4 regions of the uncultured Paenibacillus sp. genome follow, and region 4 is predicted to be linked to each of the others. Evidence: riboswitches for the same ligand, from Rfam matches in the RefSeq annotation. Region 4 holds a riboswitch; each other region holds the start of a gene.
The links. A riboswitch is a leader RNA that binds a small molecule or an ion and turns the genes downstream of it on or off. The one in region 4 is predicted to bind cyclic di-GMP.
Positions count from the first base shown of each region.

Region 1: linked by a shared signal. The riboswitch ahead of RWM61_RS08945 (fibronectin type III domain-containing protein) and the one ahead of RWM61_RS17780 (EAL domain-containing protein) in region 4 are both predicted to bind cyclic di-GMP.
Region 2: linked by a shared signal. The riboswitch ahead of RWM61_RS02005 (hypothetical protein) and the one ahead of RWM61_RS17780 (EAL domain-containing protein) in region 4 are both predicted to bind cyclic di-GMP.
Region 3: linked by a shared signal. The riboswitch ahead of RWM61_RS05695 (EAL domain-containing protein) and the one ahead of RWM61_RS17780 (EAL domain-containing protein) in region 4 are both predicted to bind cyclic di-GMP.

Region 1 is NZ_CAUPYC010000020.1:33,895-38,665, reverse strand. It holds gene RWM61_RS08945 (fibronectin type III domain-containing protein) at 1-1,274, opposite strand, end outside; cyclic di-GMP riboswitch class I at 1,448-1,542, opposite strand; gene RWM61_RS08940 (Gfo/Idh/MocA family oxidoreductase) at 1,823-2,923, opposite strand; gene RWM61_RS08935 (ThuA domain-containing protein) at 2,951-3,676, opposite strand; gene RWM61_RS08930 (Gfo/Idh/MocA family oxidoreductase) at 3,727-4,771, opposite strand, start outside.
Region 2 is NZ_CAUPYC010000003.1:101,686-106,456, forward strand. It holds gene RWM61_RS01995 (AAA family ATPase) at 1-960, shown strand, start outside; gene RWM61_RS02000 (hotdog fold thioesterase) at 1,246-1,635, shown strand; gene RWM61_RS02005 (hypothetical protein) at 1,754-1,978, opposite strand; cyclic di-GMP riboswitch class I at 2,062-2,145, opposite strand; gene RWM61_RS02010 (DUF6953 family protein) at 2,232-2,468, opposite strand; gene RWM61_RS02015 (TIGR02679 domain-containing protein) at 2,557-3,984, opposite strand; gene RWM61_RS02020 (TIGR02680 family protein) at 4,017-4,771, opposite strand, start outside.
Region 3 is NZ_CAUPYC010000010.1:31,013-35,783, reverse strand. It holds gene phnE (phosphonate ABC transporter, permease protein PhnE) at 1-74, opposite strand, end outside; gene phnD (phosphate/phosphite/phosphonate ABC transporter substrate-binding protein) at 81-1,022, opposite strand; cyclic di-GMP riboswitch class I at 1,217-1,303, shown strand; gene RWM61_RS05695 (EAL domain-containing protein) at 1,373-4,300, shown strand; gene RWM61_RS05690 (hypothetical protein) at 4,722-4,771, shown strand, end outside.
Region 4 is NZ_CAUPYC010000077.1:2,815-7,585, reverse strand. It holds gene RWM61_RS17790 (Ger(x)C family spore germination protein) at 1-127, opposite strand, end outside; gene RWM61_RS17785 (spore germination protein) at 124-1,731, opposite strand; cyclic di-GMP riboswitch class I at 1,992-2,075, shown strand; gene RWM61_RS17780 (EAL domain-containing protein) at 2,153-2,881, shown strand; gene RWM61_RS17775 (hypothetical protein) at 2,912-3,265, shown strand; gene RWM61_RS17770 (GGDEF domain-containing protein) at 3,262-4,080, shown strand; gene RWM61_RS17765 (spore germination protein) at 4,184-4,771, shown strand, end outside.

The sequences.
Region 1 (4,771 bases), on a different contig from region 4:
GCCCTGACGCGGTAGGCGTGCGAGGTGTTGGGCGCCAAATCGCTATGCGTAAACGCTGTGTTCATGCCATTGTCCAGAACCGTCCCGTCCGCTTCCACGTCATAGCCCGTTGCATTCGGAACCCCGTCCCAGTTCAGTGTTATGCTGCGGCTTGTTGCGCTTGCCCGGATATTGGTCGGAGCCTCGGGCAGAATCGTCTTCTGCAAGATGGCGCTCCAGTCTCCGGCACCTCCGCCGTTCCTCGCCCTGATTCGGTAAGAATGCTGTGTATTCGGCATCAGTCCGGTATGCGTATAGGCGGTTTCGGCGCCGTTATCGATCAGGCTGCCGTCCGCCTCGATGTCATAGCCCGTCGCTCCGGCCGCCGCGTCCCAAGTCAGAACGATGCTCTCGTCCGAAACCGTCGCGGCGAAATTGGCCGGTACGGCAACTTTCGTACGGATCGCCTGAAGATTGCTCCAGTCACCCTCGATTTCCGGCACTTTCGCCCTGATACGGTAAGAATGCTCCGTATTGGCCGCCAAGTTCGAATGCGTATAGGTCGTATTTGACCCCATATCGATCACCTGGCCGTCCGCCTCCAGATCGTACCCGGTTGCCCCTTCCACCGGATCCCATCCGATCGTCACCGTATAACTGGTCGACGCAAGCTGCATGTTCGCCGGAACGCCCGGAATGAACGGAGGGTTCAGCTGGCTTTTCGGTATGACTTCCTTCGGCTGACTCGCGCTGGACCACAGAAGCTTGGCGTTGGCAGCCCCCTGGTCCTCCTTGTACTCCAACTGCAAATCGTAGGAATTCCCGGCCGTCAACGGAATCGCTCCGCTCTCTTTGGTCATGCCGTTTCCGTCCCATCGGTCGACTAGCAATTGCTGGTTCACCCACAAGCGGACGCCGCCATGCGCTTCCACGTAGAAGGTGTAGAGCTCGGAGTATCGCGGCTCCGCTTTGCCGCTCCACCGAACGGTGAACGCATCCCTGTCCAAGCCCGGGTCGGGAGAATTTCCTCCCCAATCGAAACTGACCTGATCGTCCAGGCGAATGATTTTTCGGTCGGTAAAATCCAGGCTGTTGAAGTATTCCGCTCTCAATCCGCGGCCTTGACCGTAAGTGGCAGCTGGAACCGTCGTATCCCCGTAGACAGAATCTGTGACACCGGTTTCTCCATAGACCGGCGCAGCGAACTCAAACGATGCGAACCCTATCGGAACCATAAGTTGCAAAAACAGCGATAAAACCAGAAGCTTTGAAACTTTCTTTTTCCAAACCGACATCCGTGAATCCCCTCCGCATCCCCAAGTAGATTGACCTGACATAGCCGAGCGAGCGAGCAAGCTTTGTGGCTGCTCCTTCATGATTGGCAAAAAATAAAACCCCGTGCAAAAGCCATAGCTTTGCCCAGGGTTTACTAGATGAAAAATGACAAAACGCGCTTGTTGTCGAGACCGTTGGCAACCTGGCAATCAGTGGCCCCGCTGTCAACGAGGCTTTAGACCCATGGCTTTGCGTCATTCCCTTTCGGGAATTTTGCCTTTTTCATAAGTTTCTGGAACTACCTGAATTATAGGACAAATCTCCCTATTAATCAATATGTTTCCTGAATTTATGTCGAATTTCAATAGGATTTCAGTAAACCCATGTCGAAATCATGGACAACCAACAAACGATATAGGGAATTACGAGGTTACTCACCGAGCGGTAAAAGACAAAATCAAAAACGCCGGGGAATAGGAAAGGAGCCGCGCAAAAAACGGCTCCTTTCGTCTGTTCCTATGGTTTTCGGACTGCCCAGCGTGATGCAGCCGAATTTACATTGAGCATATTAATCCAGCTCATAGTCCGCCAGGCCCGCCGGAAGCGGCGCCGGCTTCGCGCAGGTGCTGCGCATCGTGTAATGCCGGCCTTGCTCGGACGCGTCGTGAAAACCGTGCATCGTCTCCAGCACGTGATAGGCCAGCTCCCCGGCGGCGCGGTAGCTTCGCCCGGTGCGGATCGCCTTGGCCATATCGGCCGCGCCGATGCCCCGCGCATTCTCTGCATTGGCATGCGTCAGCGCGATATCGGCCCACTCCCTGGAGCCGGCGCGCGACAGCCGGATTTCGCCGCTGAACATGTTCGGATCGGGCACGACCAGCGTTCCCTCGCTGCCGTATACTTCAATGCGCGGGAGCACGGAACCGCCCTTCACGTCAAAGCTGGTCAGAATCGTGCCGATCGGACCGGACGCGAAGTCGATGATGCCGGCGACATGCGTCGGCACGTCCACCGTTATCCGCTGCCCCTTCAGCGGCTCGCTTGTAATCAACCGCTCCGGATAGGAGATGCGGGCCGATCCGGTAACCCGGCTGATCGGCCCGAGCATGGCGATTAATGCCGTCAAATAATAAGGCCCCATATCGAACATCGGGCCGCCGCCCGTCTTGTAGAAAAATTCCGGCGCCGGATGCCACATCTCGGTACCGCCGCTCATCATGAAGGCGGTTGCCCCGATCGGCGTGCCGATCGCGCCGTCTTCGATCAGCTTGATGCACGTCTGGATGCCGGCGCCCAGAAACGTGTCCGGCGCACAGCCGACGAGCAATCCCTTGCTCCGCGCAATATCCAGCATGCGCGATGCGTCCTCGCGCGTGACGGACAGCGGCTTCTCCACGTATACGTGCTTGCCCGCTTCAAGCGCCTGGATGCATACGGGAGCATGCGCCGCCGGGATCGTCAGATTAATGACCATTTCGATCTCCGGATCGGCTAGCAGCTCCTCCACCGAGCAGCCGCGTACGCCGTGTTTGGCGGCCTTGGCCTTCGCCCGCTCCACATCGAGATCGGCGCATGCGACGATTTCCATCGACTCGAAGCGGCCGCCGTTCTGAAAATAAATGCCGCTGATGTTGCCTGTGCCGATGATGCCAACTTTCACTCTATCCACGCTGCTTCTCTCCTTCGTCTTCCAGCTCTAAAGCTGATTATCAGCCATACCCGAATAGGCTTCGCGACGCCCCGTCCCGGCCTTCCCTGCCTCGTGCTTGCCTTCCGCAGCCCACAGAAAGCCGCGGCGCATCAATTCGGTTACGACAGGCATCCGCACGATGTCGGCCACATGGCCGAGCGAATTGTAGTAGACGCGGCCGACTCCCCAGCGCTTCGTCCATACGACCGGCATATCGACGGGCCCGTTGGGCGAATGCGGTCCCTCCACGACGGGAAACCGCGTCGTCGCCAGCACCTCGACCGCCGGGTCGACGTGCAAATAATATTGCTCCGACTTGACGCCGAAGTCCTCAATCCCCGCCACCAGCGGGCTGGAGCTGTGCTTGACGTTCACGACATACTCGACGCCGTCGTTCCCCGGATGGGCCACCCATTGCCCGCCGGTCATGAATTGCCAATCCACGTTCTCGCGGAACGCGTCGCACATGCCGCCGTGGCAGCCGGCCAATCCCACGCCGCTCTGAACCGCCGCCGATACGTTGTCGACCAGCTTTTGCTCAATTCGTCCCATCGTCCAGACCGGCACGATCAGGTCCAGCCCGAGAAGCTTCTCCGCATCGGCAAACGACTCCAGCGAATCCGATACCTCGACTTCAAAGCCGTCCCGCTCCAGCATCCCGCGAAAATGGTCCGCGACCCGCTCGGGCTCATGCCCGTTCCAGCCGCCCCATACGATCAACGCTTTACTCATGGTCATCACTCCCTGTCTTTACACGCATTCAGCCCTTCGGCGGACCAAGGTTACATCTCTTCGATTCCGACCCAGCGCCGCTCCTCGATCGACCGCTCCACCGCTTCGAGCACAGCCTGGCACGCAACCCCGTCACGGAAGTTCGGCACCGGCTGGCGGTCTGCGGCGATCGCATGAAGCAGTTCCACTACCTCATGCGTGAACGTCTGGCCATAGCCGATCGTATGGCCGGCCGGCCACCAGGCATTCATGTAGGCATGCGCCGGATCGGTCGCAAGCACCCTGCGGAAGCCCTGCACATCTTCGGCGTCATCGCCCAAATAAACCTGCAGCTCGTTCATTCGCTCGAAATCGAATTTGACGCTGCCCTTGCTGCCGTTGATCTCGAACGCATTCGTGCACCGGTGGCCCGATGCGTAGCGCGTCGCCTCGAAGCTGCCGAGCGCGCCGTTCGCGAAGCGCGCCAGGAATAGCGTAGCGTCATCGACCGTAACGGGCCCCTTCGGGGCGTCCGCGCTGCCTTTGCCGCTTAGACCGGTCATGGAAGACGGCATCGGACGCTCCTTGATGAACGTCTCGCTCATGCCGATGACCTCTTTCATGCCGCCGATGAGGAAATGCGCGAGATCGATCAGATGCGCGCCGAGGTCGCCGTGCGAGCCGGAGCCGGCGATATTTTTGTCCAGTCTCCACACCAGCGGAAAATCGGGATCGACGATCCAGTCCTGCAGAAACCAGGCGCGATAGTGGTAAATGCGGCCTAGCCGCCCTTCCTCGACGAGCTTCTTCGCCAGCTGCACGGCCGGCGCGAACCGGTAATTGAAGCCGACCATATGCTTGACGCCGGCCGCTTCCGCAGCCTCCAGCATCTCGCGCGAATCGGAGAGCGTCAGCGCAAGCGGCTTCTCGCAGAATAAATGCTTGCCGGCCTTGGCCGCGGCGAGCGCGATCTCCTTATGCACGTTGGACGGCGCGTTGATATCGATCAGATCGATATCGTCCCGGGCCACAAGCGCCCGCCAATCCGTCTCCGTCGATTCCCAGCCGAATTGCGCCGCCGCTTGGGCGAGTCCTACCGGATCGCGGCCGCAGATC
Region 2 (4,771 bases), on a different contig from region 4:
GGCAAAAACAGCCGGATCCTCTATCACTACAAGCGCAAGCCGCTGCAGACCGATGTGCTTATCGTGGACGAGGCAAGCATGGTGAACGAATATTTATGGCGCGATTTGCTTTGGGCGGTGCGCGACGGAACAAGACTGATCTTTGTGGGCGATCCGAATCAGTTGGAACCGATCGGGCCCGGCAACCCGTTCGCGGATATGCTCCGTTTCGGCTTTCCCGCCGTCCGGCTGAGCCGCAATTACCGCAACGACTCCGCCATCCTGGCGCTGGCGGACGCCGTCTTGTCGGGAGAAGCGGACGAATCGCTGCTGCAGGGCAAAGGCATCGCGTTCATTCCTTGCACAAGTGCCGAACAGGCCTTGCCGCTGCTGCGAAAAGCCTATGCGGACCGCGACGGCGACTGTCCGATCGTTACGATGTATAGGGAGGAATCCGCAGTCGGCGTGGAGAAGCTGAATGCGTGGATGAAGCGGCAGGTCAATCCTTCCCGCGGATCGTGCGGTACCGCGACGTTCGATATCGGAGACCCTGTCATGCAAATCGTCAACACCGGCATTGCGGATAACGGGGACATGGGGCGGATCGAGGCGGTGCATCGGCAGAAGGGTGTGCAAATCGCGTTCGAGAGCGGACTCGAGGCGTTTTATTCCCCGGACGAATTGAGTGATTTCATCGAGCTGGCGTACGCGATTACAACCGCCAAAACCCAAGGCAGCCAATACGAAGGCGTCGTTATTCCTATTCTGGATATCCGGCACGAGCTTTCCCACCGCCATTCGATGTGGTACCGGAATTCGTTGTATACGGCCGTGACCCGCGCCAAAAAAGAGCTGGCCATCATCGGCGACATACAGGAATTCATCGCCGCCGCCGAACGATCCGGACGATCGCGCCGCACCCGGTTGTTAAGACGGCTCGAAGCTTATTTGGGGGAGCGCTTCATCCCCCGGCAGCCCTGAATCAAGGGATGACCTACAATTGAAACTCGAGAACGTGCCGATTGAGCTTGTATAACCCACGAATCCCTGTAAGGGATACCGGGGGCCGGGCATGTCGGGCTTCCCGCCCGCCCCCCCTTGCCGATGCATGCCGTTTGCTCTTTGCCATAAGGTGTATTTTTTCCCATCATCCTTGATATAATCGAAGCAAACATCTCTCAGGGGGTTATCGCATTGGCGGAAGTGATCGTCTCGGAAAAGCTGTTGGCGTTATCCGGATTGGACCGGGACGCCTTTATCAGGCAAATGACGGAGCGCAGGCAAGGCACCGCCATGGAAGCACTGGACATCGAATATGTGGAGCTCGATCCGGACCGCGTCGTCATGACGATGCCGGTCGGACCGAAAACCCGGCAGCCGGCGGGATTGCTGCATGGCGGCGCATCCGTCTTATTGGCTGAAACGGCAGCCTCCATCGCGGCTGCGTTGAACATCGACTTGCGGCAATATGCGGCCGTCGGACTCGAAATTAACGCGAACCACTTGCGCAGCAAGCGGGACGGCCTCGTTACCGCTGTCGCAACCCCGCTGCACAAGGGAAGAACGACGATGGTGTGGGATGTAAAAATTTCCGGCGAAGACGGGAAGCTGGTCTGCGTGTCCCGCTGTACGGTAGCGATCGTCGAGCAGCGTTAACCGGAATCAGCGCTTTGTTTCTCATGCAAGTCCCTACTCTCTATCCAGCAGGCGGCATAATCGAAGCTTTCGCACAAAAGCCGGCCTTAACCGGCCGGCTTCCCTGTCGGGATTATCCTTAATTCAATCTCGATATAATGCCGTCTTTGATAAATTGCTGAATCGTCTTGATCGGGATGTCGGTCTTCTGATAGGCTTCCATCAAGCTGGGTCTGGGATGCGTCTTGATATAATCTTTGACTTTCTCAATATCCAAGCTGTACTTTTCCAAACAATCGCCACAGAACATCGACCTGCTGTTCAGCATGACCTGACCGCAGCTCGTGCAATTGGAAAGCGCCATCCTCTCACCTCTCCCTGTACGGGATCTCACTTCCAAACAAGCAAGAAGCTTATCCATGTTGCGCATAGATAAGCTTCGCCTCTATTTGCAACTGGCTGGCATAGTTGAAACCCTTAGCCCCTCTAGCTTTGCGCCATCATTTTTCAATGATTTTGCCCTGATATGAAGTTGAGCGAACGATCACATACTCCCTTCATTATAGCAATATACGCTCATTTGACAAGCATCGACACGATCGCCGTTAAAATCAAACTCAGGTCCAGCCCCAGAAGAAGCCGTCGCGATCCCACGCGATTTTCCCGCCATGCAGCTTTCGGAACGCCTTTATCACGTCCTTCGACAGCGACTGGTTGCCTCTCTCATTCACGAACACAAAAGCTTCACCGAAATGCGACCGCACATATTCGATCGCATCGCTTTGACGGAGGATGCCTCTGAATCTGATTTCCTCCACCATCCACTCCGCAACCTGCTGCGCTGTCGGTTCCAAGGCGCACCCCTCCTTCATTTTTTGTGTCGATCATTTCGCCTCGCACCATCGTTTTTTCGCTTGCCGGGAACGCAGGTGCCTAACGACCTTAAAAGGACGGGTGCCGCCCTTCCAACGCGTTCAGCCAGTCCGCTCCCAGCATAGAAACGATTTGTTCCTGAAACAATTTATACCCGCTCTTAACCATGTCGTCTGCCAGCCGGGCGTCCCATAATGCCTTGAATTTACCTAAACGCACCCGTTCCTCCCCGGTAAAAGAAAGCCTGCGCCCGTTTCCCTCAACCCCATGCGCATACGTTCCCGCGCCGAAACGCCACTCCGTAAATCGTTCGCGGTAACGGGCTGCCAGCACATTGCCTATTTCCAGGCCTTTAATGTCAAAATCACCGGAGTAAAAGAGCCGCCCCGACCACCGGCCCTGCTCGATGAACCGGTCGATCAACCGCAAGGCGGCGGCGCTCGCCGGCCCGCTTGTACAGAGGAGGAGCGGGCGATGCGCGCCGGAGGAAAGCTCCGTTCCCGCACGCATACCCGCCTCCGCCAAATCCACCAACGTGGAGAAGACAGGCGGATTCTCAACCACATACACATCGGTAAACGGTTCAAACCGCTCGGCTGCCTCTACTTGTCTAAGCGTTAGAACTCCCGGCAGGACCGGGCGCTCCCCGTTCGGATCATAAAAGTGAACGATCGAGGAGATGTCGTCATCCGCGATCCCCGCCGTACGATAAATATCCCTTACGAGCAGACTGTCCAATCCTGCCGTCGCATCGGATACCGCGTTATAGAATGAACCTTCCACCGGCGAGTCTCCAACCTCGTTCCCGTGCACGCTTTCCTTCAGCGCTTGAAAGAACAGCCTTCCCGCGGGCCTGGTCCGGTCGAGCGCATGCGCATCCCCAGACACTTGAGCCGCGAGCACCGGCAGCCGAATCGAACGGAGCTGCAACGAACCGCTCCTCACGCCGGCATCCCCTGTCAGGATAACGTTGAAGGCGCGTGCAGCGTACGTCAGCGGGCGCACCGCAGCGGCAGGCGACTCCCGCATCAATTCCTTCAACGTCCGGTAGCCTCCCGCGGCGCCTTGCATTAACCGCTCCAGCCAATCATTCAGTTGCGAATGAATCCGCTCCCCTTCACCCAGCAGCGTTTCCCGGACTTCGCGGAAAACCGCAGCCCATGCTTCCCGCGCGAGCAGTTCACGATCCGTCTTGGTCAGCAGCGGCTTGCCCGTGAGCACGGCATGCAGCTCGGCAAGCGTGTACGGAAACGATGAGTTCTCCAATTCCCGCTCAAAGAGGTGAAGCGGCACCTTGATCGTCTCCCCGGGTTTCCGGTTCCACCCGAAAAACGTGTTGACCGCATCGCATTCCTCGGCGGTCGCGGCAGCAATCACCGCGTGTCCGCCGACCTTTTCGAGCCCCGCATATCTCCGCCAGACCTCCGCAAGCATGCGGCGAAACCCCGGCTTCAGAAAATAACTCCGCGTCTTCTCGGCGAGCGTCTTCTCCGTCATATCAACGGCCGCCTCCGTATAGCGAATGACCTTTATCGATTAGACCCATCTTCCACATACTCCTTGACCTTTCCGTTCCAGCGATAGCGGAACAGCGTGACGAAATCGACGTCCTTCGGCCGGTAGATTTCATAAATCGCCAGCTTCGGCACCGTATCGAAGCAGCCCCAAAGCACCTGGGACGTCATCATATAATCGAAGCCCATGTCGGTCAACAGCTTGAACATATCGCGCATGTTTTCCTCATCGACACCGGCGAACGCTTCATCGAGCGAGATCAGTCGCGGAGCATCCGGACGGGCGTCGGAATAACGCGACCAGGTGGCGGCAAACAGCGGAATATACATCGCCATCGCCTTCTCCCCTCCGCTCAGCACGTTGAATCGGGCATCCGTCAGCGGCCGGTAGCCGGCTTGCTCGCCTTTGCGGTATTTCAACTCGAAACCGAACCAGTTCCGGTAATCGAGCACCTCGTACAGATGCTTGCGCAGCGACTCCTGCTCCTCTTGCGCACTCTGCTTCGCATAGCCGATTTGGGTCCGGAAATGCTGGATCATCGCATCGATCTCGTCCTCCCGGAGCCGGTGGGAGTCACGCTTCAGCAGCTCCACAAGCTGCGCGGTATCGAGTTGATTCTCGGTCGCGGCAGGCTTCGGCTGCCACTCCAGCTTCAGGCGAAGCCCGCTTGACGTGTTCCGCTCCTCCATCAGCTTGTTCATGTCGCGCACCCACTGCTCGGCGCGGTGAATCCGTTGACGGATCGCTTTGCCGACGCTGCGCAAAATAA
Region 3 (4,771 bases), on a different contig from region 4:
ACCGTCACGCCCACGCCCGATCCCGACCACCAAAGCAGGACAACCACCGCCGCGGCGGCAAAAACTCTTTTCATCACAGGTTACGGCTTGGGCTTCAAACGCCCGTCCTCGATCGCCGCCTGCCGAATGGCCGCGTAATCCTCGTCGCTCGCTTCCGCAAACCCGCTGGCGCCGCCGAACGCGCCGAGAATGTCGGGATCGTCGATGCCCTTCATCGCTTCCCGTATGCTTGCGATATCTTCATCGGAGAAGGTGTTCACGACAGCCCACGGATATTGGAACAGCTCCTCCGATTGCCAGATCTTCTTGATCTTCTTGCCGTCCACCTTGCCCTGCTTCACCAGATTATTGTAATAGGCGCTGTCGATCGCTCCCACATCCTGCTGCCTGTTCTGGATCGCAAGCGCGGTAGCCGTATGGTCGCCCGTATACGTTACGCTTGCAAACTGATGCTCCTGCTGGGACTTGAACACGCCCGCTTTCTTGAGCGCGATGCCCGGGATCAGGCTGCCGGACGTCGAGTTGATGTCCCCAAAGGCGAACCGGACGTCGCCCGCATTCGCCACGACATCCTCGAGCGAGGCGTATGGGGAATCCGACGGAGCGATCAGATAGGAATAGTAGAACGGCTTCCCTTCGATAAGCTGCGTGACGATCGCGTTGACGCCGTACCGCTCATGCGCCTCCACATACGTCAGCGGTCCGAGATAGGCCATTTGCACCTTGCCGGCGCCCATCGCTTCCACGACGCCGTTGTAGTCCGGATACACCTCGGCCGTTACCTTCCTGCCGAGCTTCGCCGCCAATACGTCCGCCAGCTTGTCCGCGCCGGGCTTCATCTCATTGCCGCCCTGCGCGGGAATGACGCCGATCAGGATTTCCTCCTGCCCCTGCGCCGCATTCCCTGCCTGATTGTTCGCCGTACCCGATTCCCGCTTATCCGCGTTGCCGCAAGCCGTTGCGAGCAGGCCAGAGATCAGCAGACATGTTAATACCGAAAACGATTGTCTTTTTCGGAACATTCCGTTCTCTCCTCCCGTCAAAATGAATGATCCCATATAAGATCAGTACAATAATTGAGATTAACACAGTTTCGCCCGAAAAAAAAGAAAGCGCCGTCCGCCGTCCGCCCTGACCGTCCGTTAGGCGCTGCCGTCCCAACCAAAAAAAAGTTTTTGACAAATTACGACATATTCCGTTATGATTGTATGTAACTGAATACCTACGGCAAACTCGTCCGAAAGGCGGGGACGCAAAACCACAGGTCTTCCGCCGATTCGGCGATGACGGCTGGGCTGCACTTGAACAAACACTACCTTTCGGGTTGTGTTTTTTTTATGTGCCTAATCATTTATACATAGGCGGGATCGTAATGTTCAACCAAACCAAAGCGGCATCGGTCGCCTCCGTTTCGCGCTTGCTGCTGCTGCTTGCGCTGGCGGGTATCGGCAATGCGCTGAACGTGTCGCTGTTTTTCGGCGTGGATCTCATATTCGGCAGCATCTTCGTATTGTTGATTTTAAGATGGCACGGATTGAAATGGGGGGTAACGGCCTCCATCCTGGCCGGCGGCGTTACGGTCTTTTTGTGGAATCATCCGTACGGCATGGCGGCCCTTGTTCTGGAGACGGTATTCATCGGTGCTTTTTACCGGCGCAGGATCGGCGACAGCATTATTCTGGCGGCGCTGTATTGGCTCCTTGTCGGCGCGCCTTTGATCTGGCTGGGCTACCGTCTCGCGCTGCATATGAACACGACGGCTACGCTCACGGTCATCCTGAAGGACGCGGTGAACGGCATTTTCAATGCGTGGGCGGCCACCCTGCTGTATACCTTTTTGCCGGCTTCTGCGCGGCCGGCGGCGAACGCCAAAAAACCGACCCGCCATTTCTACGATATTCTGTTTCTCATCTTCACCGGGCTGATCATTTTCCCGCTGCTGGTCGTGACCGTCATGATCGGATGGCAGGAATATTATAAAACCGATCGGGAAATCCAGGCCGCGATCGAACGCCAATCCGAAATCATCCGCAATGAGATCGACGGTTGGCGAACGGCTCACCTGGCGGCTATCGAGCAATTGTCCGTATTGGCTTCCGAGGAGAATCCGAACGACCGGGACGCGCTGCAAAAGCTTACCGCCAATCCGGGGCAGATTTTTCCGGATTTTCGCAGCATTTATATCGCCGACGCCGCGGGAACGACCGTTGCTTTTTACCCGTTCAAGAACGCGGAAGGCCGGTCCAATCTGGGTTTGAATTTCGCCGACCGCCCTTACTTTCAGCGGGCGCAAGCGGGCCTGCGGCCCGTCATATCGGATGTTTTCGTCGGCAGGGTCGGCGTTTCCGAACCGATCGTGAACATTGCGGCTCCGATCGTCAAGGGCGGCCGGTTCCAAGGCATCGCGTCCGGGGCGTTGAATCTCGGCTACATCAAAGACAGAATCGAGAAATTCACCGATAACCGCCGCATGGACATTACGATCGTCGACCGCAACCGGAAGGTCATCGCAAGCACGCGGCGCGGCTTCGACGCCATGCGGATCTACGATTGGAAGCAAGGAGGGGATCCGGTTGCCCTGAAGAACGGTCTGTACCGTTGGTTCCCGGTAGATGAGCAAAACCCGATGACGCGCTGGGAAAAGTCGTCTTACGTCAAGCTCATCGGCTTAACGGGCGCCGGGGAGCGGGATTGGACGATCGTGGTCGAATCCCATGCGGCGCCCTACCGGGACGCCTTGTACGGCTCCTATATTAAAATACTGTCCGTTCTGCTGCTGTTCGGACTGGTGGCGACCGCCGCGGCTATCCTTCTCAGCCGGCTGATCATACGGCCGATTTCCCGTCTGGCGAATGCGACGACGGATTTGCCGGCCAAAATATCGGAAAACAAGCCCTTTGATTGGCCCGAAAGCTTTTTGCACGAAATCGCCGTCCTGACCGCCAACTTCAAGAACATGTCCGAAAAGCTCAAAACGATGTTCGGCGAGATCAGGCACCTTGCCTATTACGACAGCTTGACCGGCTTGCCCAACAGAGTATTGTTCAATCGGGAGTTGAACCTCGTCCTGGAACGGTCGGGCCGGCAGGAGCGGCAGGCGGCCGTCCTTTTTATCGATCTGGACCGGTTTAAAGTCGTGAACGACTCGCTGGGACACGGGCAGGGCGATTCGCTGCTGCAGCAGGCGGCCGTTCGGCTGCAAGGCTGCATCGAGGCGAACGACATTCTCTCCCGCATGGGCGGCGATGAATTCACGGCTGTACTGCCGCGAACGAACCGGGAGCAGACGGCCCTGACCGCGCAAAAAATGCTGGACGCCTTCAGTCTGCCGTTCGATCTGGACGGCCATGAAGTGTTCATTACGCCGAGCATCGGCATCAGCATGTATCCTGTCGACGGCGAGGATCACCAGGAGCTGATCAAGCGCGCCGACCAGGCCATGTACGCCGCCAAAGAGAAGGGCAAAAACATGTACCGCTTCTACATGGCGGAAATGTCCGAGTCGACCGCGAGCAAAATGGTTCTGGAAACGATGCTGCATAAAGCGTTGGAAAACGGCGAATTCGAGCTTCACTACCAGCCGAAGATCAATGCGGGAACATGGGCTTTCAGCGGGCTGGAAACGCTCATTCGCTGGAAGCATCCGCAGCGGGGGTGGATTTCCCCCGGAGAGTTTATACCGGCAGCCGAAGAAACGGGCTTGATCTGTCCGATCGGCGAGTGGGTATTGCGTAAGGCTTGCGCCCAAAACAAAGCCTGGCAGAATGCCGGTCACCCGGCCTTTGCCGTGTCCGTGAACATATCCGTGCGGCAGCTTCGGGAACAAAACCTCGTCGAGCTCGTCCCGCAAATCCTGAAGGAAAGCGGACTGGAACCGCAATTCCTGGAGCTGGAGATTACCGAAAATCTCAGCATGCATAATATGGAGTTTGTATGGAACATTCTCCACAAGCTAAGGAAGCTGGGCATCAAAATCGCGATGGACGACTTCGGCACAGGCTATTCTTCGCTGAGCTATTTAAAGAAGTTTCCGATCGATCACCTGAAAATCGACCAGTCGTTCATCCGGGATATTCAATCCGAGGAGGACCTGCCGATCGTTCGGGCGATTATTTCCATGGCGCACAGCCTAGGCTTGTCCGTCATTGCGGAAGGCGTGGAAACGGAAGTTCAGGCCGAGCTTCTGCGGGAAATGAAATGCGATGAAATCCAGGGCTATCTGGTGAGCAAGCCGCTTCCGTCCGCGCGCATCGAAGAGCTGTTGTACGCGAGGGATTGGCATACGACATCGGCATCATAATGCCGCATCAGCTCTCCGTGTCCCAAGCGGATGAACTCTTTCTCGATGCGGATCAAAATGACTTTGCGGACAATCAGGATCGTTCGGAGCAACTTGCTGATATAACCTGCGATATGTTGTTGATAGTAGTTGATCATGGAATTTATGCGACCTCGGCTGGGAAATTTTATAAAAAACAAAAAAACCTAACCTCCCCTTTCAAGGAAGCTAGGCCATGAATGTGACTTCTTATCCGATGATAGATTCACTCATTTACCTGCGATATAAATATGCCTTTGTAATCCTATCACATCTTTATAGCTAAAAAAAGTAGCGGACGGCCTCTCTTTTCGACAAAAAAACTTAATTTGCGCGCCGCCGTTTGACAACCTTTTCAGCCATTCTCGTATATCGTTGTAGAAAAAAGAATAGGAGAAGAATCATGCAAATCAAAAAGAAGTCAGACATCGAATCGATTGTGGACAGCTTTCC
Region 4 (4,771 bases):
GCGCTTTATCTACCCCCATTGCCGTGACAATCGACATCGTTCTCAGCTCCCTGCTGTCCCAGCATCCTGTCAACAGCAAGCACGCCACAGAAAGCAAACCGATTCCGATCATCCATTTCGCTTTCAATTCGCATCCCCCTTGTTCTTGCTTCCCTTTTCCATGGGAGGAGAAGGCTGTTGATTTCGCTCCATCCGAGACATTTTATTTTGGTTGATCAGACGCGGGCGGGTAAGGAGTGACGATAATGGCAGACGCAGCACGGTATCCTTCAGATCGGCAGGAATAAACGGGGCAAGAGGAGCCATATAAGGCATTCCGAAAGAACGCAAGCCGCATAAATGGGCTATTATTATAATGTTGATGATCGCAATCCCGTAAAAACCGAAAGTGGCGGCAAAAATCATGATCACAAACCGGAGCAAACGGATCGTAATCGCCATGTTGAAGGCCGGGGTGGCAAAGCTGGCAATCCCCGTAATCGCGACTACGATCACCATCGCCGGAGATACGATCCCGGCTTGTACCGCCGCCTGCCCCAAAACCAGCGCGCCTACGATCGATACCGCTTGGCCGATCGCCCGCGGCATGCGAACGCCGGCCTCGCGCAAAATCTCAAAACTGACCTCCATCATCATGGCTTCTACTATTGCGGGGAAAGGAACGGCATCCCGCTGCGCCGCCAGACTGATCAAAAGAGGAGTCGGTATCATTTCCTGATGGAACGTAATGGCGGCGACATAGACGGAAGGTCCCAATAAAGAAATAAAAAAAGTGACATACCTTAACAATCGAATGGCCGTTCCGATATCGTAACGTTGATAGTAATCTTCGGCGGATTGAAAATACATAAAAAATGTGGTGGGCGCGAGGAGGGCAAACGGTGTTCCGTCCACCAAAATGGCGATTCGGCCTTCCAGCAAATTTGCGGCGACCGTATCCGGCCGCTCGGTATTGTAAACGGTGGGAAACAGGGTGAATGTTTCATCTTGAATCAACTCTTCGATATAACCGGATTCCAGGATGCCGTCAATTTTAATGTCGTTCAGCCGTTTCTTTACCTCTTGAACCAGTTTATCGTTGGCGATCCCTTTGACATACATGACAGCAACGTCCGTCTGTGTCACATTGCCGATTTTCATGGTCTCCAACCATAGATTAGAACTTTTAATTCGGCGGCGGATAAGGGAAATATTTGTCCCGATGGACTCCGTGAAACCGTCCTTGGGTCCGCGAATGACCACTTGGGATGACGGTTCCTCAACACCCCTGGTTTCTCCCCCTTTGGTGCCGCCGCTGATCGCTTCCGCCCAACCGTCCATCAGGATGACCGTATCTCCGGACAAAATGTTTGAAAGGAGACCGTTCCAATCCTTGACTACCTTCACTTCTCCGATGGACAAAGCATTGTCTTTAATCAAATCAAATACATTCTGATCCGATACCATACTTTTGAATGTCTCCTCGGCGGTATCGATCATCAAGGAACGCATGACAAAATCACCGACCATCTTCTTGTCGGCCAACCCGTCGGTATAAACGGCGGCAACCTGCACCTGCGAGCTTCCGAGCTTGAATTCACGGATAATGACATCAGGGCTGTTTCCAACCTCCTGCCTGATTTGATGAAGGTTGTCTTTTAACTCCCGATGAAGGGGGAACGTGCTTGTATCCGATATCGTTTGTTCTTTTTTTCTTCGCCTTAATCTGCGCAGTCGGTTCCAAAAGGACATGTTTTTCCCTCCTTACCATGTATTAGTTATTCGCTGTCGGATTTGCTTTTATTCTTGTGAGTCTCGGAGGGTGCCGGAATTCATTCCATCGATTGAATGGTCGGGACGCAATAGAATGGTTTCATAACTTTGCCCAATAAAAAAAATCTTCTTGGGAGGGATTAGGTGAAATTTGTCGAATAAATAGGAATATAGACGCATAACGTCGAAATGAAACGGTTCCCTAATCTTTTTATTCATAGGTCTTCGGACGGACAACGATGCGAAAAAGGCAAACCTGCCGAAAGGCTGGGGCGCAAAACTTCAGGCCTAAGGATTCCATCTACGGCAGCTGGGTCACCGAAATTGTTGCTTAGGAGCTACTCCTTTGTTTCGGGGTAGCTCTTTCATTTGATAAACCTATAAAAGGAAGGATTAGTCGATGGAAAACATTGCGGATCTCATTGAACACAATCACTTTTACCATGTATTTCAGCCACTTTGTCGACTTCCCGAACAAAACAAGTTCGGATACGAAGCATTAATTCGCAGTAAAACGGGCATAAGCCCGGATGCCTTATTTCAAGGAGCTCTTAGCCAGAATCGGTTGCTGCAATTGGATATGTGGTCCATTGACTGTGCGGTTTCCAGTTTCTTTTCTTCGCCGGTCATACAGGAGGGGGACGAATTATTGTTCGTCAATCTTTTTCCCTCCACCATCGTTGCCGACACTTTTCCTTCGTTTGTGGACAACTTAGAGCGACGGTTTCTTCTTTTTCGTCATCGCATTGTGCTTGAAATTAACGAATCCATCATAGAAGGACAAATTTGGAATGACCCCTTGTTCATTCAAAGAATCGGGGAACTCCGGGATGCAGGTTTTTTGATTGCCCTGGATGACGTGGGCGACGGGACGACCACGTTTCGGAAAATCGTCGAAATATCGCCGGATTTCATAAAGATAGACCGATTTTTTTCCACTGGGCTGTCCATTTGCAAGAAAAAGCAAAAGGTGATCCGGCTGTTCGTCGATTACTGCCGGGATGATTCCAGCCTCATTTTAGAAGGAATCGAACGAGAAGAGGATCTCGCTCATGCCTCGTTATTGGGCGTAACGATCGGGCAGGGCTATTTTTTGGGGAAACCCGACCGGCTGGAGGAGCACAAGTAACCATAATGAAACCTGGAGGAATGAGGTAAGATGGGTGATCAAAACGTGTATTCACGAAAAGCAACGCTTTCGCTCAAAATCTCCGAATTTGAAGTACCGCCTATGCAGGACCTGTTAATTATCGGGAAAAAGGCGCCGATCGGTCCGGAAGCCGTAAAGCGGATGGCGGAGGCACTCTCCCCGGAGCAATTCACCCTGATCCGGATGGATCATCCAAGAATAGAAGCTGTTCTCATACGAAATTCACTTCTGCAGATGCTGGATCAACGACTTCTTATGAACATTGTCATGGAGGAGGCGGAGCGTTTGATCCACGACACCATGGTACTGCGTTCCGAACTGAAAATCGCGGTTTCCGTACAACGGGAGGTGGAATTGGGATGAAAGTGTCCGAGATCATGGCATCTTCCGTTTATACGGTTTCGTCGGACAAAAGCGTTTCCTACGCAGCGGAACGGATGAACGAATGGAAAGTCGGTTCGTTAATCGTCGTGGACCATGGAACGGTCATGGGCATTATCACGTCCCGCGATGTCCGTTCTTCCCATCCCAACCGCATTGTGGCGGATGCCATGACGCCGAACCCCATTTGCACTTCACCCGATCGATTCATATGGGATGCGTTGAATATCATGGATCGGCATGAAATCGAGCGAATTTTGATCATGGAAGAAGACAAGATGGTCGGTTTGGCGACACGGGAAGCGATTAAGATGAAAGTGTCCGAATTTATGGATCCGTTGACGGGTTTATACCGCGCGCCTTATATCCAGTATGCAGGGGAGGAGTTTCTGAAAAACCGGCAGCCTTTCCACCTGCTATTTATCGATTTGAATGATTTCGGTCAAATAAATAAGCGTTACGGCCATCCGTTCGGGGATGATGTGATCCGGGAATTTTCCAACAGGGCAGCAGCGGAAGTTGTCGAAGACCGTGATTTTCTGTGCAGGTATGCCGGCGATGAATTTGTCATGATCACGCTGGCGGATGAATCGGAAGTCGAACATTTCATCCGGTTGTTCTCTCAGCCGATCGTGATCAACAACATCTCCGTATCCGCGGCGGTAGGGCATGTGAATGGACATCGGGAACCGGACTTCTTTACGTTATCATTACGGGAGATTTTGAGCAGGGCCAGTTTATTGTCCACCTCTCTCAAGGTTGCGGCAATGGCGGAAGGACAATCCGCTTCCAAATGAAATGGCTCACGGATACTCGCGCACGAACAATGTTATAATTCACCCTCACTTGGCAATAATGGTTTAAAGTTGACAAGGTTTAGAGAATGCTGGGGGCAAAGGTATGGATATGTTTAAAAGACTCATCCGTCTCCTGTTTAGAGCACATAAAAAAAAACAACCGGCGGGTTCCCCGCAGAATGGCGCCAATCCGCAACAAAATGAATTGTCCACAGCATTGAATGAGAATCTGGCGGTTTTACAAACCATCTATCAGAATTGTCCTGACGTCATATTTCGAAGGTTTTCGGCAGGCGGAAAAACAAACGCCATTCTTATCTATGTGGACGGATTGTCCAACATCGAAGAAATCGACCAAAATGTCCTATCGCCGCTCATGCACCATGCCGGGGAAAAAATCAACATTCGTATGGTTTTGGAGCAAACCATCTCTGTTTCAAATGTAAAGCTCATACAGACCGTTTCGGATGTTATCGAAGACATCTCGCTAGGCAACCCCGTGATTCTTATCGATCAACAATCAACAGGCTTTGCCCTGGGGCTTGCAAAATTCGAGAAGCGTTCCATTGAAGAACCGAAGGCCGAATCCGCTGTACGGGGGCCGCGCGAAGGATTCACAGAAGTGTTGCCCATTAACGTCTCCTTATTGCGGCGAAAAATAAGAAGTCCCGAATTAAAATTCAAAACCATG